Linked DNA regions of Paracoccus pantotrophus. Each later gene encodes a partner of the first gene's protein in a complex. Links are inferred from orthologs where the notes say so. Each region holds a gene or a part of one and is shown on either strand. Other genes may lie near its edges. The genes, in order: mfd and uvrA.

What was found.
Region 2: the proteins of mfd (region 1) and uvrA are in contact, whole or in part, in a crystal structure (PDB 4DFC), measured with the Escherichia coli proteins. The link is inferred for Paracoccus pantotrophus from one-to-one orthologs.

The regions. Positions count from the first base shown.
Region 1 is NZ_CP044426.1:1,310,633-1,326,421, reverse strand. The notes cover bases 6,891-10,886. They hold mfd (transcription-repair coupling factor), read left to right. Parts: upstream 6,891-7,221; coding sequence 7,222-10,686; downstream 10,687-10,886. Other genes in these bases: ESD82_RS17045 (hypothetical protein), read left to right, coding at 6,891-7,179. In the rest of the region: ESD82_RS17080 (Zn-dependent hydrolase), read left to right, coding at 1-1,098; ESD82_RS17075 (M81 family metallopeptidase), read left to right, coding at 1,095-2,579; ESD82_RS17070 (FadR/GntR family transcriptional regulator), read left to right, coding at 2,588-3,358; ssb (single-stranded DNA-binding protein), read right to left, coding at 3,418-3,924; ESD82_RS17060 (lytic transglycosylase domain-containing protein), read left to right, coding at 4,131-4,778; ESD82_RS17055 (lipid-binding SYLF domain-containing protein), read right to left, coding at 4,820-5,392; hemB (porphobilinogen synthase), read right to left, coding at 5,463-6,461; more of ESD82_RS17045, read left to right, coding at 6,613-6,890; ATP-dependent Clp protease ATP-binding subunit ClpA, read right to left, coding at 11,120-13,441; gloB (hydroxyacylglutathione hydrolase), read right to left, coding at 13,703-14,449; ESD82_RS17025 (methyltransferase domain-containing protein), read left to right, coding at 14,501-15,283; ESD82_RS17020 (F0F1 ATP synthase subunit delta), read left to right, coding at 15,599-15,789. UniProt on the Escherichia coli protein: Couples transcription and DNA repair by recognizing RNA polymerase (RNAP) stalled at DNA lesions. Mediates ATP-dependent release of RNAP and its truncated transcript from the DNA, and recruitment of nucleotide excision repair machinery to the damaged site.
Region 2 is NZ_CP044426.1:1,604,284-1,619,526, reverse strand. What follows is about bases 3,097-6,546. They hold uvrA (excinuclease ABC subunit UvrA), read left to right. Parts: upstream 3,097-3,487; coding sequence 3,488-6,346; downstream 6,347-6,546. Other genes in these bases: ESD82_RS18475 (GFA family protein), read right to left, coding at 3,097-3,330. Also shown: ESD82_RS18500 (NAD-dependent succinate-semialdehyde dehydrogenase), read right to left, coding at 1-321; ESD82_RS18495 (hypothetical protein), read left to right, coding at 418-615; ESD82_RS18490 (DNA alkylation repair protein), read left to right, coding at 599-1,318; ESD82_RS18485 (hypothetical protein), read right to left, coding at 1,306-1,824; GTP 3',8-cyclase MoaA, read left to right, coding at 1,946-2,980; more of ESD82_RS18475, read right to left, coding at 2,977-3,096; ESD82_RS22335 (Hint domain-containing protein), read left to right, coding at 6,886-8,046; ESD82_RS18460 (hypothetical protein), read left to right, coding at 8,154-8,723; ESD82_RS18455 (YbgC/FadM family acyl-CoA thioesterase), read right to left, coding at 8,884-9,321; protein TolQ, read left to right, coding at 9,930-10,625; ESD82_RS18445 (ExbD/TolR family protein), read left to right, coding at 10,627-11,091; cell envelope integrity protein TolA, read left to right, coding at 11,095-12,639; Tol-Pal system beta propeller repeat protein TolB, read left to right, coding at 12,716-14,026; peptidoglycan-associated lipoprotein Pal, read left to right, coding at 14,049-14,558; ESD82_RS18425 (tol-pal system YbgF family protein), read left to right, coding at 14,558-15,243. UniProt on the Escherichia coli protein: The UvrABC repair system catalyzes the recognition and processing of DNA lesions. UvrA is an ATPase and a DNA-binding protein. A damage recognition complex composed of 2 UvrA and 2 UvrB subunits scans DNA for abnormalities.

The DNA.
Region 1 (15,789 bases):
AGCATGACCGTGGACGAGGCCGGCAACATGTTCGCCACCCGTCCCGGCACCCGCGCGGACCTGCCTGCCATCGCCATGGGCAGCCATCTGGATACCCAGCCCACGGGCGGCAAGTTCGACGGCGTGCTGGGGGTGCTGGCCGGGCTCGAGGTGCTGCGCACGCTCGACGCCGCCGGCTACCAGACCGAGGCGCCCCTGATGCTGGTCAACTGGACCAACGAGGAAGGCTCGCGCTTTTCGCCGGCGATGCTCGGCTCGGGGATCTGGGCCGGGGTCTACAGCCGCGACTATGGCGACGGGCGCACGGACGCCCGCGGCGACAGCTTCGGCGCCAGCCTCGACCGCATCGGCTATCGCGGCGAGACCAAGGCGGGATCAGTCCGCTTCGGCGCCATGTTCGAGTTGCATATCGAGCAGGGGCCGATCCTGGAGGCCGAGGAGGTTGAGATCGGCGTGGTGCAGGGCATCCAGGGCATGCGCTGGTTCGAACTGACGCTGACCGGTACGGCGGCGCATACCGGCTCGACCCCGATGGGGATGCGCCGCAACGCGCTGCTGGGCATGGCGCGGGTGATCGAGGGGATCGACCGCATCGCCAAGGCGCATAGGGACGCGGTAGGCACCATCGGCTTCCTGGAGATCAGCCCCAATTCGCATAACGTGATCCCCGGCCAGGTGCGCGCCACCATCGACCTGCGCCATCCTTCGGACGCGGTGCTGGACCGGATGCAGGCCGAGGTCGAGGAACTGGTGCGGGATGCCGCCCAAGCGGTCGGGCTGGAAAGCCGGCTGGAGCAGATCTCGCGCACCGCGCCGGTGGTCTTCGACGCCGAATGCATCGCCTCGGTCAGGGCGGGGGCGCAGGCGGCGGGCTATTCGACGCGCGACATCATCTCGGGCGCCGGCCATGACGCGGCCCATGCGGCGGCACTGGCGCCGACGACGATGATCTTCGTGCCCTGCAGGGACGGGCTGAGCCACAACCCCGCCGAATCGACCGAGCCCGAGGAATGCGCCGCCGGCGCGCAGGTGCTGCTGGAGGCGGTTCTGGACTATGACCGCCGCATGGCCGAGGCCCGCAAGGAGGCCGCCGCATGACCCGCCTTGTCCTGGCCCGGCTGAACCACGAGACCAACAGCTTCTCGCCGGTCAAGACGCCCTTGGCCGCCTTTGCCCCGAAATGGGGCGGGGAGGCGCTGGCGGCGGCCGAGAACTATCCCGCCGCCATCGGCGCCTTCCACGCCTTCGCCCACCGCATCGGTGCCGAGGTGGAAGTGCCGCTGATCGCCCATGCCATGCCCTCGGGGCCCGTCGAGGACGAGGCCTTCGAGGCCATGGCGCAGGCGATCCTGGCGGCGGTGGAAGGGGGCTGCGACGGCATCCTGCTGGACCTGCACGGCGCCATGGTGACGCGCAGCCATGACGATGGCGAAGGCGAGCTTCTGCGCCGCGTCCGCGCCGCCGCGCCGGGCGTGCCCATCGGCGTGGCGCTGGACCTGCATGGCAACATCACCCAAGCGATGCTGGAGCATTGCGACGTGATCGTCGGCTTCAAGACCTATCCGCATGTGGACATGGTCGCGACCGGCGAGCATGTCGCGCGCCTGTTCGAGCCGCTGCTATCCGGCGGCCCGCGCCCGGCCATGGCGCTGTGCCACCCGCCGATGCTGGCGGCGACGCTGTGCATGAACACCACGACCGATTGCGCCATGACCGACCTGATCGCGCTGGCGCGGCAGGCCGAGGCGCGGCCGGGCGTGCAGGCGGCGACGGTCTTTGGCGGCTTTCCCATCGCCGACCTGGCCGAGACCGGCCTCTCCATCGTCACCGTTGCCGACACGCCCGAGCTTGCGCGCGCGGTCGCGCAGGAGCTTGGCCGCGAGGCATGGCGGCGGCGCGCCGAATATGTCTATGTCGAGGAGCCGCTGGCGCAATCCGTCGCCCGCGCCGCGGCTCTGGCAGACGGTTCGGCGCCGGTTCTGCTGCTGGATCATGGCGACAATTGCATGTCGGGCGGCAGCTGCGACGTGATGGACGTGCTGGAGGAATTGCTGGCCGCCGGGCAGCAGGGCATCCTGGTCGGTCCCGTCGCCGATCCCGAAACCGTGGTGCAGCTTTTCGCCGCAGGCGAGGGAGCCGAGCTGGAAATCACCTTGGGCAACAAGACCCCGGCCGAGGGCCTGCCCGCGCCGCGCCCGCCGCTGCGGCTGAAGGGTCGGGTGACGGCGCTGTCGGACGGGCGCTATCGCGTCGCCGGGCCGATCTATCACGGGCAGGAGCTGTCGATGGGCCGCGCCGCCGCCTTCGACACCGGCGCCGCGCGCATCGTCGTCTGCGAGCAGCCGCACGAGCCGCTGGACCTGGGTTGCTTTTCCTGCCTGGGGCTTGACGCCGCGCAGGCGCGCTTCCTGCACCTGAAATCGCGCATGTATTGTCGCCCGGTCTTCGAGCCGCTTGCGCAAGCCGTGGTGGAATGCGCAAGCTCGGGCGTAACCGCCTCGGATTACGATCTGTTCGCTTTCAAAAAACTCGCCCGGCCCATATATCCGCTGGACCTGGGGACAACCTGGCAGGATTGAAGGACCGCATGGATCAGGACGCGCCGGCAGGCAAGGAACGCAGGCTTACCCGCATCAAGCTGTCGGACCAGGTGGCCGAGGACATCCGCCGCCGCATCGCCCGCGACGGCTTGCGCCCCGGCGACCGATTGCCGCATGAGCGCGCGCTGATGGAACATTACGGCTGCTCGAAAGGCACCATCCGCGAGGCGCTGAAGGCGCTAGAGGTCGAGGGGCTGGTGCGCATGCTCTCGGGTCCGAACGGCGGGCCCGAGATCCAGCCCGCCTCGATCGACATCGTCACCCAGCAGCTGCGGCAATACCTGCATTTCCAGAGGATCGACTTCGCCCAGGTCTACGAGCTGCGCCAGTCGCTGGAAGTCAGCCTGGCGCGTAACGTCATCGGCAAGCTGACGCCCGAGCATTTCCGTCGGCTGGAAGAGAACATCCGCATCTGCGAAGCGGCGAACGCGGCCCAGGACCGCGCCCTGGTGCGCCGGGCCGAGACCGAGTTCCACGACATCCTCTGCGAGGCCTCGGACAACGTGATCCTGGTCTTCATGTGCCGCTTCCTGAACAGCATGCTGCGCGACCTGGTCAGCTATCGCAGCGAAAGCATGCGCGAGCACGAGATCTTCGGCGAGGCGAATATCGAAAGCCACCGGCAGCTGCTGGCCGCCTTTCGCGCCGAGGATGGCGATGCCGCGGCCCGCATCATGCACGATCACATGTGCTGCGCCGAAAGCTACATGCGCCGGCTGGACGCCTCGTTCCGCTCGGACCTGCTGAGCCGGTTCTGAAACGGAAAATCCCGGCCGCGAGGGGCCGGGATTTGTGGGACCGGGTTGGGCACCCGCGATCAGAACGGGATGTCGTCGTCGAAATCGGGCCGGTTCTGCGATTGCCCGCCGCCGCCCGAGGAACTGCCGCCCGACGAGCTGCCGCCGCCATAGCCGCCGCCACCGTAACCGCCGCCGCCATAACCGTCATCGCGGCCGCCGCCACCGCCGCCGCCGCGGCTGTCGAGCATGTGCAGCTCGCTGCGGAAGGGGCGCAGCGCCACCTCGGTCGAATAGCGGTCGTTGCCGCTCTGGTCCTGCCACTTGCGGGTTTCCAGCTGGCCCTCGACATAGACCTTGGAGCCCTTTTTCAGATATTGCTCGGCCACGCGGACCAGGGGCTCGGAATAGATGGCGACCGTGTGCCATTCGGTGCGCTCCTTGCGCTCGCCGGTATTGCGGTCCTTCCAGGTCTCGGACGTGGCGATGCGCAGGTTGGCGACCTTGCCGCCGCTGGGAAAGCTGCGGATCTCCGGGTCTTGGCCCAGGTTGCCGACCAGGATCACCTTGTTCACGCTGCCAGCCATGCTGCGGTCCCTTTCGTTGGCTTCGTTCCCGCGGGGTGTAGCGCGTGAGGGGGCGGGGGAGCAAGCGGAATGGCATCAGCGGGCACAGGCGGAAATCCGCCGATGATCGCGGCCGCCGGCGCGCGGTAAAATCCCCTTGCGGCACGCGCCGGGCTTTGCGCTATAGTGCAGCCAAAAAAGAAGACGCCATGCATGAGGGACGAATGATGCTTTCACGCGATCGGGCGATGATGCGCCAGTTGGGCCGGGCCGTGATGGTCCTGGCGTTTTCGGCCGGGCTGGCCGCCCCCGCCGCGGCCGACGGGCTGCGGCTGCAGGCGAAAAGCGGCAAGTCGCGGCTGGCCCAGTTCGAGCGCCAGACCCGGCTGATGGATTCGCGTCTGGCCGCGCAATACCAGCAGTCGGCCCGGCTGCGCCCCGGCGGCACCTCGACCAAGAGCGTGGTGGAACTGGACATCCCCACCGCGATTCCCGCCTATCGCGGCAACCGGCGCAGCCAGTATCTGCCCCATGCCCGCGCCGTCGCGCGCAAGCACGGCATCCCCGAGGATCTGTTCCTGCGCCTGGTGCAGCAGGAATCGGGCTGGAACCCGTCGGCGCGCTCGCACAAGGGCGCGCAGGGGCTGGCGCAGCTGATGCCGGGCACGGCGGCCAAGCTGGGCGTCGATCCGAACGACCCGATCCAGAACCTGGAAGGCGGCGCGCGCTACCTGCGCATGATGTACAATACCTTCGGCAGCTGGCGGCTGGCGCTGGCGGCCTATAATGCCGGGCCGGCGGCGGTGGCGAAATACGGCGGCGTGCCGCCCTATCGCGAGACGCGCAACTACGTCCGCATCATCCACGGCAGCTGAAAGGCAGGGCCGGGCAGGGCGTCCGGCCTTGGCGTTTTTCCTCAGAAGGTCGAGGGGATGACGCGGCTGTATTTCGTCCCGGCGATCGAGGCGCCGGCCATCAGACCCGACTGGCCGAAGATCATCGCCACCACCGGCTGCTGCGCGGTGATGGTATCGGTGCCCATCGAGACGCCCCCGGCGGGCAGCGCGTAATAGGCCCCGGCCTCGGCCACCCAGCCCGGCGCGCGGCGGAAATCGGCCAGCGCGGCATCGGTCTGGAAGATCAGCACATGGGCATATTGCTGCGCGCCGATCTGGAAGCCGACGCTGGCCTGCGCCGCCGAATAGTAATCCACCGTCACGTCGTTGATGCGCAGCGCGCCCTGGCCATAGGCGCCGCCGACGCCGAAGCCCGCCTCGGTCATCAGCGGCATGTAAAGCACGCCCTTGGCGTTCTGCACCATGGGCGCGACATTGGGATAGCTGCGCAGCAGGAAGTCCCGCGTCGCATCGACGCGCGCGTCCAGCCGCGAGGGCGCATCCTGTCCGATCGCGTTCGAGCAGCCCGCGAGCCCCAGCGCCGCCCCGCCCAGCAGCACAAATCGCCGGCTCATCCCGTTGGAATACATCATCCTAGCCCTCGTTCCCTGTTCGGCGGTTGCCCCACCTGTCAAGGCGGCGATGATAGACGGGCGCGCGCCCTCATGCCAGCCTTTCGGCCACCTGCGGCGCGTAATAGGTCAGGATGCCGTCGCAGCCGGCGCGGCGGAAGGCGAGCAGGCTTTCCACCACCACCTCGCGCGCCAGCCAGCCGTTGCGGATCGCGCCCTCGATCATCGCATATTCGCCGCTGACCTGATAGGCGAAGGTCGGTGCCGCGAACTGGTCTTTGACCATGCGGCAGATGTCCAGATAGGGCATGCCGGGCTTGACCATGACCATGTCGGCGCCCTCGGAGAGGTCGCGGGCGACGCAGCGCATCGCCTCTTCGCGATTGGCGGGGTTCACCTGATAGGTCTTCTTGTCGCCCACCAGCCGCCCCGAGGCGCCCACCGCGTCGCGGAACGGCCCATAGAACCCGCTGGCGAATTTCGCCGCATAGGACAGGATCGCCACGTCCTTGTGGCCGTTTTCCTCCAGCCGCCCGCGCAATGCGCCGATGCGCCCGTCCATCATGTCCGAGGGGCCCAGGATGTCCGCCCCCGCCTCGGCCTGGACCAGCGCCATGCGGCCAAGCGCCTCGACCGTCTCGTCGTTCAGGATCACCCCGTCGCGCACCAGCCCGTCATGGCCGTTGGCGTTATAGGGGTCCAGCGCGATGTCGGTCATCACCGCCAGTTCGGGGGCCACCTGCTTGATGGCGCGGATGGCGCGGTTGCCGATGTTGTCGGGATCCCAGGCGCGCTCGCAGCTCTCGGTCTTCAGGTCCGGGTCGGAATGGGGAAAGATGCAGATCGCCGGGATGCCCAGCCGCATCGCGGTTTCCGCGGCGCGCTTGGCGCCGTCCAGCGTCAGCCGCTCGACGCCGGGCATCGAGGGGATCTCGCCCTCGCCGCCGGCGATCTCGGTCACGAAGATCGGCCAGATCAGGTTGGCGGGGGTCAGGGTCGTTTCCGTCACCATGGCGCGCAGCGCCGGCGTGCGGCGCAGCCGGCGCAGGCGGGCGGCGGGGAAGGGGGCGGTGATCGGGGTCGGGGACATGGGCAGGGCCTGTGGCTTGCAATGATCTGGCCCGAACCTGCACCCATGCCCCGCGCCGCGCAACCCCTTGCCGCCCGGCGCCGAAAATCGAGGTTTTCCTTTGCGCCGCACCCGGTTAGTTTGCCCCGCGCAACCGCTGCAAGGAGAAGACGTGCCCCGACCCGAGGGAATCCTCGCCCTGCTGGACAGCCGGTCTTTCGGCTCGATCTGGTTCTGGGTGATCCTGACTCTGGCCTGGACCCTGGCGGGACGCCGCATCCTGGGCGTGCCCTCGGACGTGATTTCCGGGGCCATCAGCGCCGAGCCGGGCCCCGAGGACGACCCCGCCGCCCTGGCGCTGCTCGACTGGCTGTCGCTGACCTTGCCGCGCTGGCGCCTCGACCGGCGCGAGGGCGCGATCCTCTTGGGCCTGGGCTCGTTCCTGCTGACGACGCTGGCCATCCTGGGCTTTGGCTACGGGCTGGAGATGGCGCAGGCGCTGGTGCTGCTGGTTCTGCCCTTCGCCCTGCTTTTCGGGTTGGAATTGCGGCTGGCGCGGCGCCTGCGCGTGATCCTGGCCCGCGCCGAGGTGGGCCAGCCGGTCAACGAGGCCGGGGCCGAGGCCGCGCGGCTGATGCGCCGGCACCGGATGGTGATCCTGGCCATGTCGGTCCTGGCGGTGGCGCTGACCGCCTTTTACGGCGCGCTCTGGATGATCCTGCATCCCTTCGGCTTCTGAACCGGTCTTGACTTCGCCGATGCCCGCTTTACCTCGGGGCGCATGGCACCGCTTCCCGAACACCTGACCCTGTCCGGCGCGCCCGAGGGCATGGACGCCGCGCTGGTCGCGCGCGAACTGGCCCGCGGCAATCCCGTCATCCATATCGCCCGCGACGACCGGCGCATGGCCGCGATGCGGGCGGCGCTGGCGTTCTTTGCGCCTGCGGCCGCGGTGCTGGAATTCCCGGCCTGGGACACCACGCCCTATGACCGCGTCTCGCCCGCCGCCGGGGTGATGGCGGCGCGCATGGCGGTGCTGACGGCGCTGGCGCATGGCGCGCTGAAAGGGCCCTTCGTGGTGCTGACCACGCTGTCGGCCGCCATGCAGCGCGTGCCCGCGCGCGAGGTGCTGCGCGATGCCGGCTTCTCGGCCGCGGTGGGCGACCGCATGGACGAGGCCGCCTTGCGCGCCTTCCTGGCCCGCATGGGATTCTCGCAGGCCCCGACCGTGACCGAGCCCGGCGATTTCGCGATCCGCGGCGGCATCATCGACATCTTCCCGCCCGGTGAATCGGGGCCGATCCGGCTGGATATGTTCGGCGACGTGCTGGAGGGCGCGCGCAGATTCGATGCAGAAACACAGCGTTCCGTCGAAAAGCTTGACCGTATCGAGCTTGCGCCCATGTCCGAGGTGATCCTGGACGAGGCTGCCATCACCCGCTTTCGCCAGAACTACCGCGTGGAATATGGCGCCGCCGCCAACGATCCGCTTTACGAAGGCATCAGCGCCGGCCGCAAGATGGCGGGCATGGAGCATTGGCTGCCCTGGTTCCACGAGCGGCTGGAAAGCCTGTTCGATTACCTGCCCGGCGCCTCGGTGGTTGCGGACGATCACCTGGACCAGGTGCGCGATGCGCGCTGGCACACGATCACCGAACAGTTCGACGCCCGGCGCGAGGCGCTGGCCCGCAAGGGCGGCAGTGACACCGTCTATCGCCCCGTGCCCCCCGCCGGGATGTTCCCCGACGAGGCCGAATGGGCGCGCTGGCTGGCCGCGCATCGGCTGCTGCGCCTGTCGGTGCTGCCGCAACCTCCTGGTCCGGGCGTGCTGGATGCCGGCGGCCGGGTCGGTCGCAATTTTGCGCCCGAGCGGCAGGCCGAGAAGGGAAATCTTTTCAATGCACTCGCGGATCATATTCGAAATCTTCAAGCTTCGCGCCGGGTGGTGATCGCCAGTTTCTCGGAAGGCGCGCGCGAGCGGCTTGCCGGGCTGATCGCCGACGAGGGCATCAAGGGCGCCAAGCCCATCGCCGATCTGCGTGACCTGCCCGACCAGCCCGGCGCGCTGGGGCTGGCGGTCTGGCCGCTGGAGGAGGGCTTCACCTCGGACGGCTCGGCCACCGGGGCCCTGGCGGTGATCTCGGAACAGGACGTGCTGGGCGACCGGCTGATCCGGGGGGCGAAGAAGCGCCGCAAGGCCGAGAATTTCCTGCGCGACACCACCACGCTGACCCCCGGCGACCTAGTCGTGCATGTCGAGCACGGCATCGGCCGCTATACTGGCCTCGAAACCGTCAAGGCGCTTGGCGTGCCGCATGATTGCGTGGCGCTGGAATATGCCGGCGGCGACCGGCTTTACCTGCCGGTGGAAAACATCGAACTGCTCAGCCGCTATGGGCATGAGGAGGGTTTGCTGGACAAGCTGGGCGGCGGCGCCTGGCAGGCCCGGAAAGCGCGGCTCAAGGAACGCATCAAGCTGATCGCCGACAAGCTGATGCGCGTCGCAGCCGAGCGCATGCTGCGCCCCGCCCCGGTGCTGGAGCCCGAGCATCACGAGATCGAAAGCTTCGCCGCCCGCTTTCCCTATGCCGAGACCGAGGACCAGGCCAGCGCCATTGCCGACGTGGCCGAGGATCTGGCCGCCGGCCGCCCGATGGACCGGCTGGTGGTGGGCGACGTGGGCTTCGGCAAGACCGAGGTCGCCATGCGCGCCGCCTTCATCGCCGCGAGCCAGGGCCGGCAGGTGGCGGTGGTGGCGCCGACGACGCTGCTGGCGCGCCAGCATTTCCGCACCTTCGCCGAACGCTTCCGCGGCACGGCGATCGATGTCCGGCCGCTGTCGCGCTTCGTTTCCGCGCGTGACGCGGCCGAGACCCGCAAGGGCCTGGCCGAGGGCACGGTGGACATCGTCGTCGGCACCCATGCGGTGCTGGCCAAGCAGGTGCGCTTCAAGAATCTGGGCCTGTTGATCGTGGACGAGGAGCAGCATTTCGGCGTCGCCCACAAGGAGCGGCTGAAGGAGCTGCGCAGCGACATCCACGTCCTGACCCTGACCGCGACGCCGATCCCGCGCACCTTGCAGCTGTCGCTGACCGGGGTGCGGGACCTGTCGATCATCGGCACGCCGCCGGTGGACCGGCTGTCGATCCGCACCTATGTATCGGAGTTCGACAGCGTGACCATCCGCGAGGCGCTGCTGCGCGAGAAATATCGCGGCGGGCAGAGCTTCTTCGTCGTGCCGCGCCTCTCGGACCTGCCCGAAATCGAGGCATGGCTGCGCGAGCACGTGCCCGAGGTCAGCACCATCGTCGCTCATGGGCAGTTGGCGGCGGGCGACCTGGACCAGCGGATGAACGCCTTTTACGACCGCGGCGCTGATGTGCTGCTGGCGACCAGCATCGTCGAATCGGGCCTGGATATCCCGACCGCGAACACCATGGTGGTCTGGCGCGCCGACATGTTCGGCCTGGCGCAGCTATACCAGATCCGCGGCCGGGTCGGGCGCTCCAAGACCCGCGCCTATTGCTACCTGACCACCAAGCCGCGGGTGCCGCTGACCCCGCAGGCGATGCGGCGGCTGAAGTTCCTGGGCGCCATCGACAGCCTGGGCGCCGGCTTCAACCTGGCCTCGCAGGATCTGGACCTGCGCGGCGCCGGGAACCTGCTGGGCGAGGAACAGTCCGGCCATATCAAGGAAGTCGGCTTCGAACTTTACCAGCAGATGCTGGAGGAGACCATCGCCAAGCTGAAATCCGGCGAGATCGAGGGCACGCCCGAGGATGAATGGGCGCCGCAGCTGAACCTGGGCGTGCCGGTGACGATCCCGGAAAGCTATGTGCCCGACCTGGACGTGCGGCTGGGGCTTTACCGGCGGCTGGCCGAGCTGACGACCAAGGTGGAACTGGAGGGCTTTGCCGCCGAGCTGATCGACCGTTTCGGGCCCTTGCCGCGCGAGGTGAACACGCTTTTGCTGGTCATCCGCATCAAGGCCATGGCCAAGCGGGCGAATATTTCCAAGCTGGATGCGGGCCCCAAGGGCGCGACCATCCAGTTCCACGGCGACAAGTTCCCGAACCCGGCCGGGCTGGTCGAGTTCATCCACGACCAGCGCGGCCAGGCCAAGGTCAGCGACAACCGCATTATCGTCCTGCGCGACTGGCCGACCGATGCCGACCGCATCAAGGGCAGTTTCGCCATCGCCAAGGAACTGGCGGCGAAGATCAGGGAAGGCAGGGCCAAGGGATAGCGCGGCTCTGGCCGCAGTGCCGAAGCCGGGGGCTTTGCCCCCGGGCCCCCAGGATATTTGGACAAGAAAGAAGCAGGGCGTGCCGAGGCCAGGCCCGCTGGGCGAACCCATGTGCGGCGTCCGGAGACAAGGGATGCGGCGAGCGTGCGGGGGATTTTGCGGAACCGCCCCTGCCTGCGGGACATCGGGCCTGGGCTGACCTGGAGGTGGCGGCTTCGTTTCCGAACCGGCTGAACGCCCCGGCAAGGGTATTCTTGGCCAGTGAAAGGGGGGCTCTCGGCGCGGTCGGCTGGCAGGCGTGCGGAAGGCAGCCAGGCCGATAACCGAAGCCCTGCCGGCGGCCGTTGGCTGGCAAGGGCATGCAAGCCCGCCCCGCTAGGCCGGCCGAAAGAAAAAGGGCGGCGTCGTGGTGGCGCCGCCCTTCGGGTCCGGATCAGTCGGCCGTCAAGAGCGGCGGCTTGGAGTTGCTGATCCTGGGCGTCTCGGGGCCGGTGATGTCGAAGACGGGCTTGTCGTCCTCGATCCGCACCCGGACCACGCCGCCCTTGGTCAGCCGGCCGAACAGCAGCTCCTCGGCCAGCGGCTTCTTGATCGTTTCCTGGATCACCCGGCCCAGGGGGCGTGCGCCCATCTTCTCGTCATAGCCGCGTTCGGCCAGCCAGTCGGCGGCCTCGGGGCTCAGTTCGATATGGACGCCGCGGTCGATCAGCTGGGCCTCGAGCTGGAGGACGAATTTCTCGACCACCTGCACGATGATCTCGCGCGAGAGCGGCGCGAAGCTGATCACCGCATCCAGCCGGTTGCGGAATTCCGGCGTGAAGGTGCGCTCGATGGCGGCGGTATCCTCACCCTCGCGCCGCTCGCGGCCGAAGCCGAAGGCGGCCTTGGCCTGGTCCGCCGCGCCCGCGTTCGAGGTCATGATCAGGATCACGTTGCGGAAATCCACCTGGCGGCCGTTATGGTCGGTGAGCTTGCCGTGGTCCATGACCTGAAGCAGGATGTTATAGACATCCGGATGCGCCTTTTCGATCTCGTCGAGCAGCAGCACGCAATGCGGATGCTGGTCCACCCCATCGGTCAGAAGCCCGCCCTGGTCGAAGCCGACATAGCCCGGAGGCGCGCCGATCAGCCGGCTGACTGCGTGCTTTTCCATGTATTCCGACATGTCGAAGCGCAGCAGTTCCACCCCCAGCGTCGAGGCGAGCTGCTTGGCCACCTCGGTCTTGCCGACGCCGGTGGGGCCGGCGAAGAGATAGTTGCCGATCGGCTTTTCGGGCTCGCGCAGGCCGGCCCGCGCCAGCTTGATCGCCGAGGACAGCGCCTCGATCGCCGCGTCCTGGCCGAAGACCAGCCGCTTCAGCGTCGCGTCCAGATCCTTGAGCACCGCGGCATCGTCCTTGGAGACGCTTTTCGGCGGGATGCGGGCGATCTTGGCCACCACCGCCTCGATCTCCTTCGGGCCGATGGTCTTGCGGCGCTTGCTTTCCGCGACCAGGTGTTGCGCCGCGCCGGCCTCGTCGATCACGTCGATGGCCTTGTCGGGCAGCTTGCGGTCGTGGATGTAGCGCGCCGACAGTTCGACCGCCATCTTGATCGCGTCATTGGTATAGCGCAGGTCGTGATGCTTTTCGAAGCTGGGCTTCAGCCCCATCAGGATCTTGATCGTGTCGGGCACGGTCGGCTCGTTCACGTCGATCTTCTGGAAGCGGCGCGAGAGCGCGCGGTCCTTTTCGAAATGCTGGCGGAACTCCTTGTAGGTGGTCGAGCCCATGCAGCGCAGCTTGCCGCCGGCCAAGGCCGGCTTGAGCAGGTTGGAGGCGTCCATGGCGCCGCCCGAGGTGGCGCCCGCGCCGATCACCGTATGGATCTCGTCGATGAAGAGGATGGCGTCGGGATGGTCCTCCAGTTCCTTGACCACCGCCTTCAGCCGTTCCTCGAAATCGCCGCGATAGCGGGTGCCGGCCAGAAGCGCGCCCATGTCGAGCGAGAAGATGGTCGAGCCGGCCAGCACGTCCGGCGTCTCGCCGCGGGTGATCTTGAGCGCCAGCCCCTCGGCGATGGCGGTCTTGCCGACGCCGGGATCGCCGACCAGCAGCGGGTTGTTCTTGCGACGCCGGCACAGCACCTGGATGCAGCGTTCCACCTCGTCGGCGCGGCCGATCAGCGGATCGACATCGCCCTTGGCGGCCTTCTTGTTCAGGTCGACGCAATATTTCGCCAGCGCGGATTCGTCCTTGGGCTGGGCGGTTTCGACCTGGGCCTGCTCGGCCTGCTGCTCGGCGCCCTGGACCGGGCGGTTTTCCGAGAAGGAAGGGTTCTTGGCGACGCCATGGGCGATGAAATTCACCGCGTCATAGCGCGTCATGTCCAGTTCCTGCAGGAAGAAGGCGGCGTTGGATTCGCGCTCGGCGAAGATGGCGACCAGGACGTTCGCCCCCGTCACCTCGGTCCGGCCCGAGCTTTGCACATGGATCGCGGCGCGCTGGATCACGCGCTGGAAGGCGGCGGTGGGGACGGCCTCAGAACCCTCGACATCGGTGATGAGGGTCGAAAGGTCGTCCTCGATGAACTCGACCAGCATGCGGCGCAACTCGTCCAGATCGACATTGCACGCGCGCATCACCTTCACGGCATCAGGTTCTTCCGTCAGCGCGAGCAGGAGGTGTTCAAGCGTGGCAAGCTCATGGCGATGTTCGTTGGCCAGCGCGAGCGCGGCATGGATGGCCTGTTCCAGCGAGGTCGAAAAGGACGGCACTTCAAGCTCCTGTCAGTCGGCTGGCGGTATGGGCCGCCAGATTTAGCGGTCCACCTGACCAGACTGTCACGATACAGTTAAGATTTGGTGGATTCTCGCGCAGTTCAAGCGGTATTTGCGTCCGCCCCTGCCGAATTTCCCGCGGTTAAGGCAGATGTGATGTTCCTTGGCCGAATTTCAAGCATGCCGCTCCCGCAGATTGCACCGGCGCGGCCGGGATGCGCCTGGGGCGTCTTGCTCTTGCTGCGTTGCGAAAACACCTCAGAACCGATCCTTCCTGGCGCGCAGCTCGGCAAAGACCGCGGCCTCGGAAGCCCCTGCCAAGCCAAGGGAATCGGCCAGTTCGGCCACCCGCAGGAAGGGATTGGTCGCGCGTTCCTCGGCCAGGGTCGAGGGGGCGCAGGGCCGGGTGCCGGCCGCGGTTTCGGCCAGCCTTTCGCGCAGCGCGGCATTGCCCGGATCGACCGATAGGGCGAAGGCGCCGTTGCCGCGGCAATAATCATGTCCCGAGCAGACCAGCGTTTCCGCCGGCAGGGCGTTCAGGCGTGAGAGGCTGGCCCACATCGTCTCGGCATTACCCTCGAACAGCCGGCCGCAGCCGAGCGCCATCAGGCTGTCGGCGGTGAAGACCATGGCCGGGCCGGGCAGGTGGAAGGCGACATGGCCGATGGTATGGCCGGGAACGTCGATCACCTCGGCTGCTTCGCCGCAAAGCGCGAAGCGTTCGCCGGGCCGCACGGCCTGGTCCAGCGGCGGCAGCCGGGCGGCATCCCGGGCGTTGCCGATCACCGCGGCGCCGGTCTGCGCGACCAGTTCGGGCACGGCCTGGATGTGGTCGGCATGGTGGTGGGTCAGCGCGATCTGGTCCAGCGACCAGCCGCGCGCCGCCAGTTCCGCCAGGATGGGCGCGGCCTCGGGCGCATCGACCAGCGCGGTCCGGCCGTTGCCATGCACGAGCCAGGCATAGTTGTCGGTCAGGCAGCGGACAGGCACGAGTTCCAGCGGCATTGGCAAATTCCTTTCTTTGCCGCAGTCTGGCCTCGCGAGGCCGGAGGCGCAATGCATCACGACGTCTATGAGCTGCGGAAATTCTATTACAACCGTCCCCTGGGCCGGGTGGTCCAGCGCGTGCTGCGCGACCGGCTGACCGGGCTGTGGCCGCCCGATCAGGCGCAGGGCATGACCGTGGCCGGCTATGGCTTCGCCGCGCCGCTGCTGCGGCCCTGGCTGGCGCGGGCGCGGCGGGTCATTTCGCTGATGCCGGGGCCGCAGGGGGTGATGGCCTGGCCGACGGGAATGCCCAACTGCTCGGTCCTGTGCGAGGAGACGGCCTGGCCGCTGGATACCGGCAGCGTGGACCGGCTGGTGCTGCTGCACGCGCTGGAGACGGCGGACCATCCCTTCGTCCTGCTGGACGAGGCCTGGCGCGTGCTGGGGCCGGGCGGACGGCTTTTGATCATGGTGCCGAACCGTGCCGGGCTGTGGGCGCGGTCCGAGACGACGCCCTTCGGCTTCGGGCGCAGCTATACCGCGGGGCAGCTGGAGATGCAGGCCCGCGAGGCGGGCTTCGTGACCGAGCGCACGGGGGCCGCGCTCTACATCCCGCCCTCGGATCGGCGGTTCTGGCTGAAAAGCGCGCAGATGTGGGAGCGCGCCGGGCTGCGCATCAGCCAGGTTCTGGTCGCGGGCGTGGTGCTGACCGAGTTCAGCAAGCAGGTGCAGGCGCCGGCCGGGCCGGGGCGGCGCGTCAGCGTGCCCAGCCCGCTCGACGTGCTGGGCGGCATCGCCCGGCCGCAGCCGGCGGGACAGGGGGCCGGGCGCACCGCGCGGGGTCCGGGCTGAGCGGGGCGGGCGGGCCGACCGCCGCCGGGCGAATCCCCCCGCCTGCCTGCGCCGCATCGCGGTTCTGCGCAGGCGCCGGCGACCGGGCGGACGGGCTGTTTGCGCAATCGGTCGCAGCCGGTCCTCGGCCAAGGGCCGCAAACGCTCATTTTTCCGTGTTCAAGGCGGTTGCGGCAGGGAAAATCACCTGCTAGAGACGCCGCAGATTTCGGGAAGGCCTCAGCCGGATTGTGCCAGGGCCCGCCCTTGACCCGCGCTCCGCGACAGACCGGCCCGCCCGCCGGCCCGCCTGCGGAGCTTGCGCTAACCGGAAGGATGACCGTGGCCAATTCCGCTTCGATTTCCGCTGATATCGCCGGGCGTTACGCGCAGGCCCTGTTCGATCTGGTCAGGGACTCGGGCGGCATCGACGCCCTGTCCGCCCAGATCGACGATCTGGCCTCGGCCTATGACGCCAGCCAGGATCTGCGCGATCTGACCCTCTCGCCCCTCTACGACCGCCAGCA
Region 2 (15,243 bases), 300 kb from region 1 along the record:
CTGCTCGGCGGTCAGGATCTTGCCCAGGTCGTCCTGGTTCTCCATCATCAGGTCGAACCATTTGCGCATGATCTGGGCGCGTTCCTTGGCGGTGCGGGCGGCCCAGCCCTTCATCGCCTCGGCGGCTGCGGCGATGGCGCGGGCGACCTCGGCGCGGGACAGGTCCGCCACCTCGGCGATCACGTCGCCGCGGGCCGGGTTCACCACCGGGAAGGTCTTGCCGTCATCGGCGTCGATCCATTCGCCGGCGACATAGGCGCGGGTCTGCAAGAGCGAGGGGTCTTTCAGCAGCATCTTGAGGTCGGTCGCGGGCTTGTTCATGGCGGGGCTCCTTCCGTTCGGCTCCGGTGCAGGCTTGCGCTTTTGCCGGGCCAACGCAAGTCGCGGCTGGCCCGTGACGGCGGTCGAGGAATTGTGATGAACCGGATCGGGATTTGCGGCGTTGGCTTGCCATCGTCAGGTTTCCCTCTTGGCGTATTCGACTGGGGCGGCGTCTCTCTCTGGCGTCGCCCCTTTTTCATTGCTTCTTTTCGCCAGCGGTGCGGATTATTCCCCCACGGGATCGGCGACCGGCCGATCTATTCGGAAAACGGTGAAGATGCGGGAACTGGATGAGTTGAAGGCGCTGGGCGATGCCGGCAAGGCGGTCGAGATGGCGGCCTATCACAAGGCGGCGCGGGTCTATTTGGGCGTGACGGTGCCGGCGATCGACGAACTGGCCCGCGGTTGGCGGGCCGGGCTCGACGTGCCGGGGCGGGTCGATCTGGCACGGCGGCTTTGGGACAGCGATGTGCATGAGGCGCGGATCGCGGCGGCGAAGCTGCTGACCCAGGCGCGGATCCGGCCCGATGAGGCGGTCTGGGAGCTGATTGCCGGCTGGGTGCCGCAATTCGACACCTGGGCGATCGCCGACCATGCCATGAAGGCGGGCGAGCGGCGGCTGCTGGCCCGGCCCGAGCGGCTGGACGAGATCGAGCCCTGGCTCGATCATCCCAGCTACTGGGTGCGGCGCGCAGCGCTGGTCGGCACGCTGCCCTGGACGCATATCCGCAACCCCAAGCCGCAGGATCTGGAGCGGCGCGAGCGCGTGCTGTCCTGGCTGGCCCGGCTGGCCGATGACCGGGAATGGTTCGTGCAAAAGGCCATCGGCTGGTGGCTGCGCGAACTGTCCAAGCACGACCCCGGCCGCGTGCGCGGCTGGCTGGCCGAGCATGGCGCGCGGCTGAAGCCTTTTGCCCGGCGCGAGGCGGGGCGGTGGCTGCCGGAAAACCGCGGCAGGACCGGGCAGGACCGGCCGGGCGCCGATCAGTTGCCATAGACCTCGATCGTGGGCAGGTCGGTCAGGCTGACGCCGATCAGCTGCAAGGCCGGCAGCGAGACCTGGCTGCCGCCGCTGGCCGGGCCGTCCAGCGGGATCAGCCGCACCTTGGCGGATTTGCGGTTCGCCGGGTTCACGATCCGGCCATCGGCTTCGGATTTCACCAGCGGCGTCTTGATCCAGAAGCCGGGCTGCGAAGGGTCGCCCAGCGAGGCGATGGTGGTGCCCAGCCGACGCTCGCCCGTGGTGGGCGGGGCGGCGGCCGCGGCCTTTTGCTCGCGGGTGGTGGTGTCGAATTCCGCCGCCGTGCGCGCCGCGGGCGAGGGGCGCGCGGCCGCGGTCAGCGTCGGGTTCGCCGCGGCGGCTTCGGTGCCGGCCGTTCCGCCGTCGCTGCCCGCGGTGGTGCCGGGCGTGCGGGGTGCGGTCTGCGTCGCAGGGGTGCAGGCGGCCAGTGCCAGCAGCGCCAGCGCGCCCAGAAGGCGCAGGATCGGCTTGGTCATCGGCATGCGCTTGTCCTTGTCATCCTTTTCCAGATCGGGGCGAGGCTAGACCCGGCCGGCCCCTGCTGTCCACCCGAGCTTCCATTCATGGTTACGAGACCATCAACGGATCGGCCGGCTTGTGCCGATGCCGGGCCGTGCTTATCTTTGCGCCATGGATGCGCATGCCCCGCTGATAGACCCCTTTGCCAGGCCGATCACCTACCTTCGGGTATCGGTGACGGATCGTTGCGATTTCCGCTGCACCTATTGCATGGCCGAGCATATGCAGTTCCTGCCCAAGCGCGACCTGCTGACGCTGGAGGAACTGGACCGGCTGTGTTCCGCCTTTGTGGGCCTGGGCGTGCGCAAGCTGCGCGTCACCGGCGGCGAGCCGCTGGTGCGGCGCAACATCATGGAATTCTTTCGCGCCATGTCGCGCCACCTGGGGGCGGGTCTGGACGAATTGACGCTGACCACCAATGGCAGCCAGCTGGCGCGATTCGCCGGCGAACTGGCCGATTGCGGTGTGCGGCGGGTCAATGTCTCGCTGGATACGCTTGATGCCGACCGCTTCGCCCAGATCACCCGCTGGGGCAGATTGCCGCAGGTCATGCAGGGGATCGAGGCCGCCAAGGCGGCCGGCATGCGGGTCAAGATCAACACCGTCGCGCTGAAGGGCTTCAACGAGGACGAATTGTTCCGGCTGGTCGAGTGGTGCGCGGACCAGGGCCACGACCTGACCTTCATCGAGGTCATGCCCATGGGCGAGATGGGCGAGGAAGAGCGGCTGGACCAGTATTGGGCGCTGTCCGACCTGCGCGACCGCCTGGGCGAGCGGTTCACCCTGACCCCGCTGGCCGAGCGGACCGGCGGGCCGGCGCGTTACGTGCGCCTGGAGGAGACCGGGCAGAAGATCGGTTTCATCACGCCGCTCACGCATAATTTCTGCGAAAGCTGCAACCGCGTCCGCGTCACCTGCACGGGCGAGCTGTTCATGTGCCTGGGGCAGGAGGACCGCGCCGACCTGCGCGCGCCGCTGCGCGCCAGCCCGGACGACGCGCCGCTGCGCGAGGCCATCCGCGAGGCGATCACCCGCAAGCCCAAGGGCCACGACTTCGACTATTCCCGCCAGCATGTCGCCGGGCAGGTCAGCCGCTTCATGAGCCATACCGGCGGCTAGTAGCTGGCGCCGTCCACCGCCTGGCTGGCCAGTGCGCGCGGGTTGACGCCTTCCAGGCAGTTCACGTTCACCGCCACCATCTCGACCCCGTCCGTGCCCGTGCCGAAAGCATAGGATTCCACCCCGCAGGTCGGGCAGAAGCGGTGGTGGATCTGCTTGCGGTTGAACAGGTATTCCGTCACCGGCCCGTCACTGGTCAGGTGGAAATCCGTTCTGGGCACGAAGGCCAGCACGAAGCCCAGCCGCTGGCAGCGCGAGCAGTTGCAGGTGAAGGTCTGGTCCAGATCGGCGTCCACCTCATAGGCGATGCTGCCGCATTGGCAGCTGCCCTTGTAATGCTGTCGGGCCATTCGGTGCCTCCCGTTGCCTTCCGTTTGCGACTCACCGGCATGGTGGGGCAGGGCGCTTGGCATCGCAAGCGGAAATGTTCCCGAGTTGTTCTGTTCCGGGTTGCCATTTCGGCGCGGATGCCTATCTCATGCGCTTGGCGGAATCAGGACTGGCGCGATGGAACAGAAGTTCATCGAGGTTCGCGGCGCGCGCGAGCACAATCTGAAGAATGTGGACATGGACATCCCCCGCGATCAGCTGGTGGTGATCACCGGCCTGTCGGGCTCGGGCAAGTCCAGCCTCGCCTTCGACACCATCTATGCCGAGGGGCAGAGGCGCTATGTCGAAAGCCTGTCGGCCTATGCCCGGCAGTTCCTCGACATGATGGGCAAGCCGGATGTCGACCATATCAGCGGCCTGTCGCCGGCGATTTCCATCGAGCAGAAGACGACCTCGAAGAACCCGCGCTCGACCGTCGGCACGGTGACCGAGATCTACGACTACCTGCGGCTGCTGTTCGCCCGCGCCGGCACGCCCTATTCGCCGGCCACCGGCCTGCCCATCGAGGCGCAGCAGGTGCAGGACATGGTGGACCGGGTGATGGAACTGCCCGAGGGCACGCGCGCCTATCTGCTGGCGCCCATCGTCCGCGACCGCAAGGGCGAATACAAGAAGGAGTTCCTGGAGCTGCGCAAGCAGGGCTTCCAACGCGTGAAGGTGAACGGCCAGTTCCACGAGCTGGACGAGCCGCCGACCCTCGACAAGAAATTCCGCCACAATATCGACGTCGTCGTGGACCGCATCGTCGTGCGCGAGGGCATGGAGACGCGGCTGGCCGACAGCTTTCGCACCGCGCTGGACCTGGCCGACGGCATCGCGGTGCTGGAAACCGCGCCCTCCGAAGGTGAAGCCGAGCGCATCACCTTCTCCGAGAATTTCGCCTGCCCGGTCAGCGGCTTCACCATCCCCGAGATCGAGCCGCGGCTGTTTTCCTTCAACGCGCCCTTCGGCGCCTGCCCGGTCTGCGACGGGCTGGGGGTCGAGCTGTTCTTCGATGAGCGGCTGGTGGTGCCCGATTCGGCGCTGTCGGTGGCGCAGGGGGCCATCGCGCCCTGGGCCAGGTCGAAATCGGCCTACCTGACCCAGACCGTCAACGCTCTGGCCAAGTTCTACGGCTTCGACAAGAAGACGCCGTGGAAGGATCTGCCGGACGCGGTGCGCGAGATGTTCCTGCGCGGTTCGGGCCAGGACGAGATCCCGTTCCGCTTCGACGATGCCGGCCGCGTCTATGAGGTCACCCGCCAGTTCGAGGGTGTGATCCCGAACATGGAGCGGCGGCTGCGCGAAAGCGACTCGGCCTGGGTGCGCGAAGAATTCGAGAAATACCAGAACAACCGCCCCTGCGGCGCCTGCGAAGGCTATCGGCTGAAGCCCGAGGCGCTGGCGGTCAGGATCGCCGGCGCGCATATCGGCAATGTCACCGAACTGTCGATCCGCGAGGCGCTGGCCTGGGTCGAGGCGGCGCCGAAGCACCTGACCAAGCAGAAGAACGAGATCGCGGCCGCCATCCTCAAGGAGATCCGCGAGCGACTGGGCTTCCTGGTCAATGTCGGGCTGGACTACCTGACGCTGTCCCGCGCGGCCGGTACGCTTTCCGGTGGCGAAAGCCAACGCATCCGCCTGGCCAGCCAGATCGGCTCGGGGCTGACCGGGGTGCTTTACGTGCTGGACGAGCCCTCGATCGGGTTGCATCAGCGCGACAACGACCGGCTGCTCTCGACGCTGAAGGGGCTGCGCGACCAGGGCAATTCCGTCGTGGTGGTCGAGCATGACGAGGATGCGATCCGCCATGCCGACTATGTCTTCGACATGGGGCCGGGCGCGGGCGTGCATGGCGGCCAGGTCGTCGCCCGCGGCACCCCGGCCGAGATCGCCGCCGATCCCTGCAGCCTGACCGGGCAATACCTGTCCGGCGCGCGCGAGATCACCGTGCCGTCGGAACGCCGCAAGGGCAATGGCAAGGCGGTGAAGGTGGTCGGCGCCACCGGCAACAACCTCAAGAACGTCACCGCCGAATTCCCGCTGGGCAAGTTCGTCTGCGTCACCGGCGTCTCGGGCGGCGGCAAGTCGACGCTGACCATCGAGACCCTGTTCAAGACCGCCAGCCTGCGGCTGAACGGCGCGCGCCAGACCCCGGCCCCCTGCGAGACGATCAAGGGGCTGGAGCATCTGGACAAGGTGATCGACATCGACCAGCGCCCGATCGGCCGTACGCCGCGGTCCAACCCCGCCACCTATACCGGCGCCTTCACCCCGATCCGCGACTGGTTCGCCGGCCTGCCCGAGGCCAAGGCGCGCGGCTACAAGCCGGGCCGCTTCAGCTTCAACGTCAAGGGCGGGCGCTGCGAGGCCTGCCAGGGCGACGGCGTCATCAAGATCGAGATGCATTTCCTGCCCGACGTCTATGTCACCTGCGAGACCTGCAAGGGCAGGCGCTACAACCGCGAGACGCTGGAAGTGACCTTCAAGGGCAAGTCCATCGCCGACGTGCTGGACATGACGGTCGAGGACGCGCAGGAGTTTTTCAAGGCCGTGCCCTCGATCCGCGAAAAGATGGATGCGCTGGTCGAGGTGGGGCTGGGCTATATCAAGGTCGGCCAGCAGGCCACCACGCTGTCGGGCGGCGAGGCGCAGCGGGTCAAGCTGTCCAAGGAACTGTCGCGCCGCGCGACCGGCAAGACGCTGTATATCCTCGACGAGCCGACGACGGGGCTGCATTTCGAGGATGTGCGCAAGCTGCTGGAGGTGCTGCATTCCCTGGTCGAGCAGGGCAATACGGTGGTGGTGATCGAACATAACCTGGACGTCATCAAGACCGCCGACTGGATCATCGACATCGGCCCCGAGGGCGGCGACGGCGGCGGCCGCATCGTGGCCACCGGCACGCCCGAAGACGTGGCCGAGGTCGAGGCCAGCCATACCGGCCGCTATCTGGCGCCCATGCTGGACGCGGCACGCAGCCGCGCCGCGGAATAGGCGCGGCGGCAGGCCAGGGGCCGACGGATCGCTGATCGCGATCGCGCAACCGAAGGGTGGTGCGCCCCACGCGCGGGCCATGCGGCCTTGGCGCGGCGGCAAGGGCAAGGGAATGCCGCGGAATCCTTGGCGCCGCCGGTGGGGCGCTGGCCCCTGCCGAGACGAAACTGTCGCGATCCTGCTTCTTGCCGTTGACCGGCCCCGTCCCGCCGGTCAACCGCGACTCCGGTCATGGCAACGGGCGGTGCCGAACGGCCTGCGGATCGGCGCGCGACCGTCCCCTGGCCGGGGCCGCGCCTCGCGCGACCCGAGCGCGGCGATGATCCTCGGCCGGGCCGGTCGAGCAAAAAGCGACCGCCTTGTCTGCTGCCGCTTTTTCGATCTGGTCAAGCGTCGGATTTTCGCATTATCTCCATTTTGACTGCAATGCTCGCATGGCTTGGCTTTCGTCAAGCGGGCTTGGCGCAGAATTTTTACAATGTTTTCACTTGGCAAAGCGCGCTGGGTGAAGCCGGTAACGAACGCAAAAGGAGCGCGAATTGCCTGTTACGACTGTTAACCTGCTGTGGATCGGCAATCGGTCCCTGCTCGATTCCTCCCCTTCCAGCAACATCAGCCAGAACCAGGCCAATGCGATCGACGGCTGGGCGGCCGAGGGTCGCGACGAGATCGCGCCCGTCGCCCTGACCGGCGATTACTTCGGTTCGGGCAGCAACAGAATCTTCAGAACCACCTATCAAGCGGGACTTCTGCAACCCGCCAGCCGGTTCTCCTATACCGACCCGGATGGCAATCGGCAAAGCAACGTCACCCTCAACACCTTTCTCGGCGCCCGCTTTGCCGTGACCGTGCATGACGAGGATGGCAACGCCAGCGTCGTGGAACTGAACGGCGTGCTCATGCAGATGAGCAATGGCGATCTGTTCGTCCGTCCCTCGACGGACACGGCGGCGGCCTGGAGCGTCCATACCCGCATCTCGAAGGTCGAGATCCTGGGCGTGATGCGCTTGTCGGAGGACACGGGCGTCGCCACCATCGGATTCCGCGCCGAGATCTTCGAATCCGAGATCGTCTGTTTCACCCGCGGCACGCTGATCGAATGCGCCGAGGGGCCGCGCCCGGTCGAAAGCCTGCGCATCGGCGATCTGGTGCGGACGCTGGACAACGGGCTGAAGCCGCTGCGCTGGATCGCCTCGTGCCGGCTGGGCCGGGAACTGAAGGCCACGCCCAAGCTGCGCCCGATCCGCATCCGCGCCGGGGCCCTGGGGCAGGGGGTGCCGTCCTCCGACCTGCTGGTCTCGCCGCAGCATCGCATCCTGGTGCGCTCCAGGGTGGCGATGCGGCTGTTCGGGACCGCCGAGGTGCTGGTCGCCGCCAAGCAACTGCTGATGCTGGACGGGGTCGACATCGCGCAGGATCTGGAGGCGGTGGAGTATTTCCACTTTGCCTTCGACCGGCACGAGGTCGTCTTTGCCAACGGGGCCGAGGCGGAATCGCTTTATCCCGGCACACAGGCGCTGAAGGCCATCGGGCGCAGCGCCCGGGAGGAGCTTTTCGCGCTTTTCCCCGATCTGCGCGAGCAGGCGACCCCGCCGGTCGCCGCGCGCGAGATCGTCTCGGGCCGGCAGGGGCGCAGGCTGGCGGTGCGCCATCTGCGCAATGGCCGTCCGCTGGTCGCCGAGGCGGCCAGGCCGCATTGACGGTTCCCGGATCCCGATGCAGGCGCCGCGCCTGCATCGCCCGGTTGCCGGTGGCGCTTTCTTCCGCCCCTGGTGCGGGCTAATGTCGCGCCATGACGCAAAATGCCATGACACCCGAAACCATAGCCGGCCTGTTCACCCGCGACGGGCGCTATCTTTGCGCGCGCTGGGGCCGGCCGGTGGCGCCGGTGATCTTCGGCCTGGCCGATGAAAGCCTGGCGGTGTTTCGCGACGCGACCCGCGCCGTGCTGGCCCATGCCCGCCACCCCATCGCCGAGACCGATCCCGAGATGGGGGCGAACCTGATGACCTTTTTCCTGCGCGACTGGCAGGAGCTGCGGGATCTGCCCGATCTCGATCGGCTGACCGGCCAGCCCGACCTGGCGGCGCGGTTGCAGGGCAGCGATGCCGACCAGTATCGGCTGTTCCGCTTTGACGCCGACGGCGCCATCCGGGCCTGCATCGGTTTCGTGAACATGGGCGGACGGCTGGCCGAGGCCCATCCGGGACAGTTGGCCGAAACCGTCGCCGTGCGGGCCATGCTGAGCTTTGCCTGCGACGTCACGCCCTCGCCGGAACTGGCGGCATTGATCCGGGCCGCCTATGACCCGGTGATGCCGGTCGCGGCGACCGATCCCTCGCATGCGCTGCGGCTGGCCGCACGTTTGCCGCGTTGACGGCCTGCGGACCGTCTTGCGGCAATGATCGGCAATCGCGGGCCGGGTGAACCGGCCTGCCCATGCTTCCCAGCCACCGCACTGGATTCGCAAGATGAATCCGCGAAGCCGATTCGAGCGGCAGGCTCCGGTCGGAAGAAGCGCCGACCCGGAGCCGGCATCAGCCAGGCGTGCCGGGCTCCAGATAGGGCAAGAATGCCTCGACCAGGGCGGGCGGTATTCTCGCGGGTTTCATGGATTTGTTTATATGCGCCAGTTCGATTTCTATCCGGACCAGCACCTGGTTTTCCTTGCGAAAGACATGCCGGATACGAACGCTTGCGCCCCTGATGGAAATCACGGATGAGGTGCAAGCGATCAGATCATCGAGGCAGGCCGGCCTTTGCCAGGCAATATCTGCATTTCGCGCGACGAATTGCTCTCCGTTCGGGCTGACGAGGGGGTATCCCACATGTCTCAGCAGCTCGGAACGGCTTCGCTCGGCAAATTCCAGGTATTTGGAATGATAGACGATGCCGCCTGCATCCGTATCCGCATAGTAAATGCGATAAGTCTGCGTAAATCCGTGGCCATCTTGAGGCGGTGGCTTCAGGTGCATCCCAGGCTTCCTCGTTTTTCCCGGCCTTCGTCATGGCTGTGACGCCCCGGCCGAATACTGTTCCATCCTTTCACAGTCTTATCAAGCCCCTCGGCGGGTTTGCCGGCCGCCTTTCCCAGGGCGTGCGCCCGGATTTGCATGGCGCATGAAATAGTTTCCGGGGAGCGTTCGAATGGGATCGTGCGCCTGCCGATCCGTGCACCATCGGCGCCATTGATATGCGGGCGATTATTGCCCCCGGCCTGCGGCGATATATTCCGGGCCTCTGTTGCGGGGATCCGATGCGGATGCATTTTCGGCGGTCCGCCCGCAATGACGGTGCGAATGCGTCCCGGACCGGGCGGACCCGGTTGCTGGCGGGGCTGGCCATGTGTCCCGATGGCCGCCCATCCCCCGCCGCGGATCTCGCCGCGGTCGAATCGCCGCTTCCGGGCGGCCCGGCTTGCGCCCGGTGCCCTCTGCCGGGCCTCGGCGCGGCGCCAGGCCCGCGTTCTCGCGGGCAATTGACGCAGAATTGACGCGCGGCGGGGTTGCTCCGCTGGGCGGTTCTGCTAACTCCGGCGCAGCAGAAGCCGCATCCCAGCGGCCCAAAGGACAGGCCGAATTTCATGGAACAACTCGCCGGAGCCGGGCAGCCGGTCGATTTCTCGCTCATCGCGCTGTTCGCGCGCGCCTCGCTGACGGTGCAGATCGTCATGGTGATCCTGATCCTGGCCTCGTTCTGGGCCTGGGCGATCATCATCCAGAAGTTCATCGCCTTCAACGCCGCCCGGCGCGAAGCAGACCGCTTCGACCGCGCCTTCTGGTCGGGCCAGCCGCTGGACGACCTGTACGACCGCATCGGCGAGACGCCCTCGGGCCCGGCCGAGCGCATCTTTTCCGCGGGCATGGCCGAATGGCGGCGCAGCCATCGCGACGACGGCAACCTGATCGCCGGCGTCACCGCGCGCATCGACCGGGCCATGAACGTCACCATCAACCGCGAGAACGACCGCCTGACCCGCGGCCTGCCCTTCCTGGCCACGGTGGGCTCGACCGCGCCCTTCATCGGCCTGTTCGGCACGGTCTGGGGCATCAAGACCGCCTTCGAGGAGATCGCGATCTCGCAGAACACCTCGCTGGCCGTGGTGGCGCCGGGCATCGCCGAGGCGCTGGTGGCGACCGCGCTTGGCCTGCTTGCGGCGATTCCGGCGGTGATCTTCTACAACAAGCTCAGCTCGGATGCCGACCGCATCACCGGGGGATACGAGACCTTCGCCGACGAATTCTCTACCATCCTCTCTCGCCAGTTGGACGACGAATAAGATGGGGGCCGGGGTCGTCAAACGCAGCCGCAACGGCAAGGGCCGCGCCCGCAGCCAGCCGATGGCGGAAATCAACGTCACGCCTTTCGTGGACGTGATGCTGGTGCTGTTGATCATCTTCATGGTGGCGGCGCCGCTTCTGACCGTGGGCGTGCCCTTGGAGCTGCCCAAGACCGCCGCCCAGGCCGTGCCCGCCGAGCCCGAGGAGCCGCTGAGCGTCTCGGTCACGCCCGATGGGCCGATCCTGGTCATGACCACCGAAGTCCCCGAGGCCGAGCTTGTCACCCGGCTGCGCGCCGTCGCGGCCGAGCGGCAGAGCGACAAGATCTACCTGCGCGCCGACGGCGCCATCCCCTATGCCCGGATCATGGAGGTGATGGGGGCGCTGAACGCGGCCGGCTTCAACAACATCGTCCTCGTGACCGAGGCCGGCGGGCCGCGCATGGACGCGGGATCGGACGGCTAAGCCATGGACCGGGCGGAACGCATCGGCTTCTGGATTTCGGGCATCGGCCATGCCGGGCTGCTGGGCGCGGCGCTGGTCGGCGGCGCGCTGTTCCGGCCGCAGCCGCTGGAGGCGGTGCGCATGGCCGAGGTCGCGACCATGTCCGAGGCCGAGTTCCAGTCGCTGGCCGCCGCCGCTGCCGGGCGCGGGCCGGTCTCCGATGCCGCCGCGACCACGCCGGCCCAGCCGCGCCCGCCTGCTGACGAAAACCGGCTGGGCGAGGTCGAGGCGGTCAGTCCGCCCGCCCCCGATGCGCAGGCGGCAAGGCTGTCCACGCCCCCCTCGCGGCCCGAGGCGCGGCCGGACCTGTCGGATTTCCAGACCCCGAACCGGCCCGTTGCCGTGGCGACCGATGCGCCGCGTCCCGCCGAGCCCGAGAACACCGTCGAGTTGGCGGCATTGCCGCAGAACTCTGACCGCCCCGATCCGGCGCGCAACCCCGCGCAGCCGCAATCGCCGGCGCCGATCCCGCAGCGTTCGGCGCTGGCCCCGGTCGAATCGGCGCGTCCCCGCGGCCGCCCCGAGGGGCTGGCCGAGGCCGTGCAGGCCCGCCGCGAGGCGGCCGCGGCGGCGCGCCAGCGCGAGGAGCTGCTAGCCCGGCAGCAGGCCGAGGCCGCTGCCGAGCGCGCCTCTGCCGCCAAGGCCGAGGAGGCCGCCGCCCGCCGCGCCGCCGAGGAGCGTGCCCGCGAGGAGCGTCGCGAGGCCGAGCGCCGGCAGGCCGAGGCGGAAGCGGCCCGCAAGGCCGAAGAGGCCGAGGCGCGTGCCCGCCGCCTTGCCGCGGCTGAAGCGGCTGAAAAGGTGGCTGCGGAACAGGCCGCGGCCGAGAAGCGTGCCGCCGAGCGCAAGGCCGAGGCCGAACGCCGCGCCGCAGCCGAGAAAGCGGCTGCCGAAAAGGTCGCCGCTGAGAAGGCCGCCGCTGAGAAGGCGGCCGCCGAGAAGGCCGAAGCCGAACGGAAGGCCGCCGAGGCCAAGGCCCGCAAGGAAGCCGAGGAAAAGGCCGCCGCCGAACGCGCCGCCGCCGAGAAGAAGGCCGCCGAAAAGGCTGCCGCCGAAGCCAAGGCCCGCGAGCAAGCCGAGGCCGAGCGCAAGGCCGCCGAGGCGGCCAAGCAGGCCGCGCTGGCCGAGGCGATGCAGGACCAGGGCTCGGCCGGCTCGGGCGGCGGCGGGGCGGCGGCCAGCGGGCCTCCGCTGAGCCAGGGCGAGAAGGACGGTTTCCGCGTCGCCGTCGAGCAATGCTGGAACCGCGGCTCGCTCTCGACCGAGGCCAGCCGGACCACGGTTTCGGTGCAGTTCTCGATGGCGCCGGACGGGACGGTGGAAAAGGGCTCGCTGCGCATGATCGGCCATGACGGCAGCTCGGACGCGGCGGCGAAACAGGCCTATGAGGCGGCGCGCCGGGCGATCCTGATGTGCGAGCGCGGCGGCTACAAGCTGCCGCCGGAGAAATACAACCGCTGGAAGGATGTCATCATCGACTTCAACGCCAGCGGCAGCGCGCGGGTCCAGTGACATGGCATCCCGGCGCGCAACACTCTATCCTGCAACCAAGACCTTACGAGGGCGATTCATGTTGCGACAATTCCTGATGACTTCCGTGATGGCCCTTGCGGGTCTGGGGCTGGCCGCGCCGGTCCTGGCGCAGGACGGGCCGCTGCGGATCGAGATCACCGACGGGGTGATCGAGCCGATGCCCTTCGCCATCGCCCGCTTCCACGACGAGGGCGGCGCCGGCGAATACCTGGCGCAGGTGCAGAACCTGATCGCCGCCGACCTGACCGGCACCGGCCTTTTCCGCGAGATCCCGGCCAGCGCCCATATCGCGCGCCCCGAAAGCTTTGACGCGCCCGTCTCCTACGAGGACTGGAAGGCGATCAACGCCCAGGCGCTGATCACTGGCTCGGTCAAGGTCGAGGGTGGCAAGGTGGTCGTCAAGTTCCGCCTGTTCGACGTCTTTGCCGGCCAGCCGCTGGGCGACGGCATGCAGTTCGACGCCTCGACCGGCAACTGGCGCCGCGCCGCCCACAAGGCCGCCGACCAGGTCTATTCGCGGCTGACGGGCGAGGGGCCGTATTTCGACAGCCGCGTCGCCTTCGTGCAGGAAACCGGCCCCAAGGATGCGCGCCGCAAGCGCATCGGCATCATGGATTACGACGGCGCCAACGTGAAATGGCTGACCGACGATTCGACGCTGGTCCTGAAGCCGCGCTTCTCGCCCGACGGCTCGCGCCTGCTTTACACCAGCTATGCCACCGGCTTTCCGCAGGCGATGATGATGGACGTGAACTCGCTCGCCACCCGCCAGCTGGGCGCGGGCCAGCAGGGCACGATGAGCTTCTCGCCCCGTTTCTCGCCCGATGGGCGGTGGATCGTCTATTCGCTGGAGCAGAACGGCAATACCGACATCTATCAGATGGATGCCGCGACTGGCGCGCAGCGGGCGCTGACCAACGCGCCCTCGATCGAGACCTCGCCCAGCTACAGCCCGGACGGCCGGCAGATCGTCTTTGAATCCGACCGCTCGGGCACGCCGCAGCTGTATATCATGGGGGCGAATGGCGGCGAGCCGAAGCGGATCAGCTTTGGCGAGGGGCGCTATGGCACGCCGGTCTGGTCGCCGCGCGGCGACATGATCGCCTTTACCCGGCAGGTCGGCGGCAAGTTCCACATCGGCGTCATGCGCACCGATGGCTCGGAAGAGAAAATGCTGACGGAATCGTTCCTTGACGAGGGGCCGACTTGGGCCCCCAATGGCCGCGTCGTGATGTTCACGCGGGTGACGCCGGGCGGCGACGGCCAGCCGCGCCTGCATTCGGTGGATATCACGGGGCGCAACATGCGCCCGGTCAAGGTCAATGGCGCAGCCTCGGACCCCGATTGGGGCCCGCTGCTGCCCTGAAGCGCGTGAAATGGACAGGATTATGAAAACTTTCATTAAAATTGCCGCGATCGGCGCCGTTCTCGCGCTGGCGGCCTGCGCCCGGCCGGCGCAGGACATGCAGGTTCGCGATCCCTATGCCGGGGCGGGCGGCCTTGGCGGGGTGGGCGCCAGCGCGCTGCCGGGCACGGCGGAATATTTCAAGGCCAGCGTCGGCGATACCGTCCTGTTTCCGCTCGACCAGTCTACCCTGACGCCCGAGGCGCGGGTGATCCTGGCCAACCAGGCCGGCTGGCTGAACCAGAACCGGGGTTTCTCGGCCGTGATCGAAGGCCATGCCGATGAGCAGGGCACCCGCGAATACAACCTCGCGCTGGGTGCGCGGCGGGCCAATTCGGTGCAAGAATACCTGATCTCGCAAGGCATCGCGCCGGGCCGGCTGCGCACCGTCAGCTATGGCAAGGAACGCCCGCTGGCGATCTGCTCGACCGAGGAATGCTTTACCAAGAACCGCCGCGCCGTGACCGTGGTCAGCCCTGGGGCGGGCATGTGATGGCGGTCCCGGGTTTCAGGGGGCTGCTTCTGGCCGCCGGTTTCGCGCTGGCGGCCTTGCCCGCGGCGGCGCAGGACGCGCGGACCCTGGCCGACATCCGGGCCGAACTGTCCCAGCTTTCGGCCGATCTGCAAAGCCTGCGCGCGCAGCTTGTCGCCTCGGGCCCGGCGGGCTTCGCCGCGGCGGGCGGCGACAGCGCCATCGACCGCATGAACGCGATGGAGGCGCGGTTGGCGCAGCTGACCGGCCAGACCGAGCAATTGCAGAACCGCATCGACCGTATCGTCCGCGACGGCACCACCCGCATCGGCGACATCGAGTTCCGCCTGTGCGAGATGGAAGAGGGCTGCGACCTGGGCAGCCTGACCACGCCGACGCTGGGCGAGCAGGGCGGATCGACGCCCTTGCCGCCTTCGGACCAGCGGGGCGCGTTGACGCAATCCAAGACCCCCTCGGCCGGGGCTGCCGCGACGGCGGCGGAAAAGGCCGATTTCGACCGGGCCCGGGAGGTGCTCGGTCAAGGTGACTTTCACCGCGCTGCGGAACTCTTCGCGGCCATTGCCCAAACCCATGCTGGCGGCCCGCTGACCGCCGAGGCGCTGTTCCTGCGCGGGGCGGCGCTGGATTCCGCAGGCGATCTGGAAGGCGCAGGGATGGCCTGGCTGGAAAGCTTCGCCGCCAATCC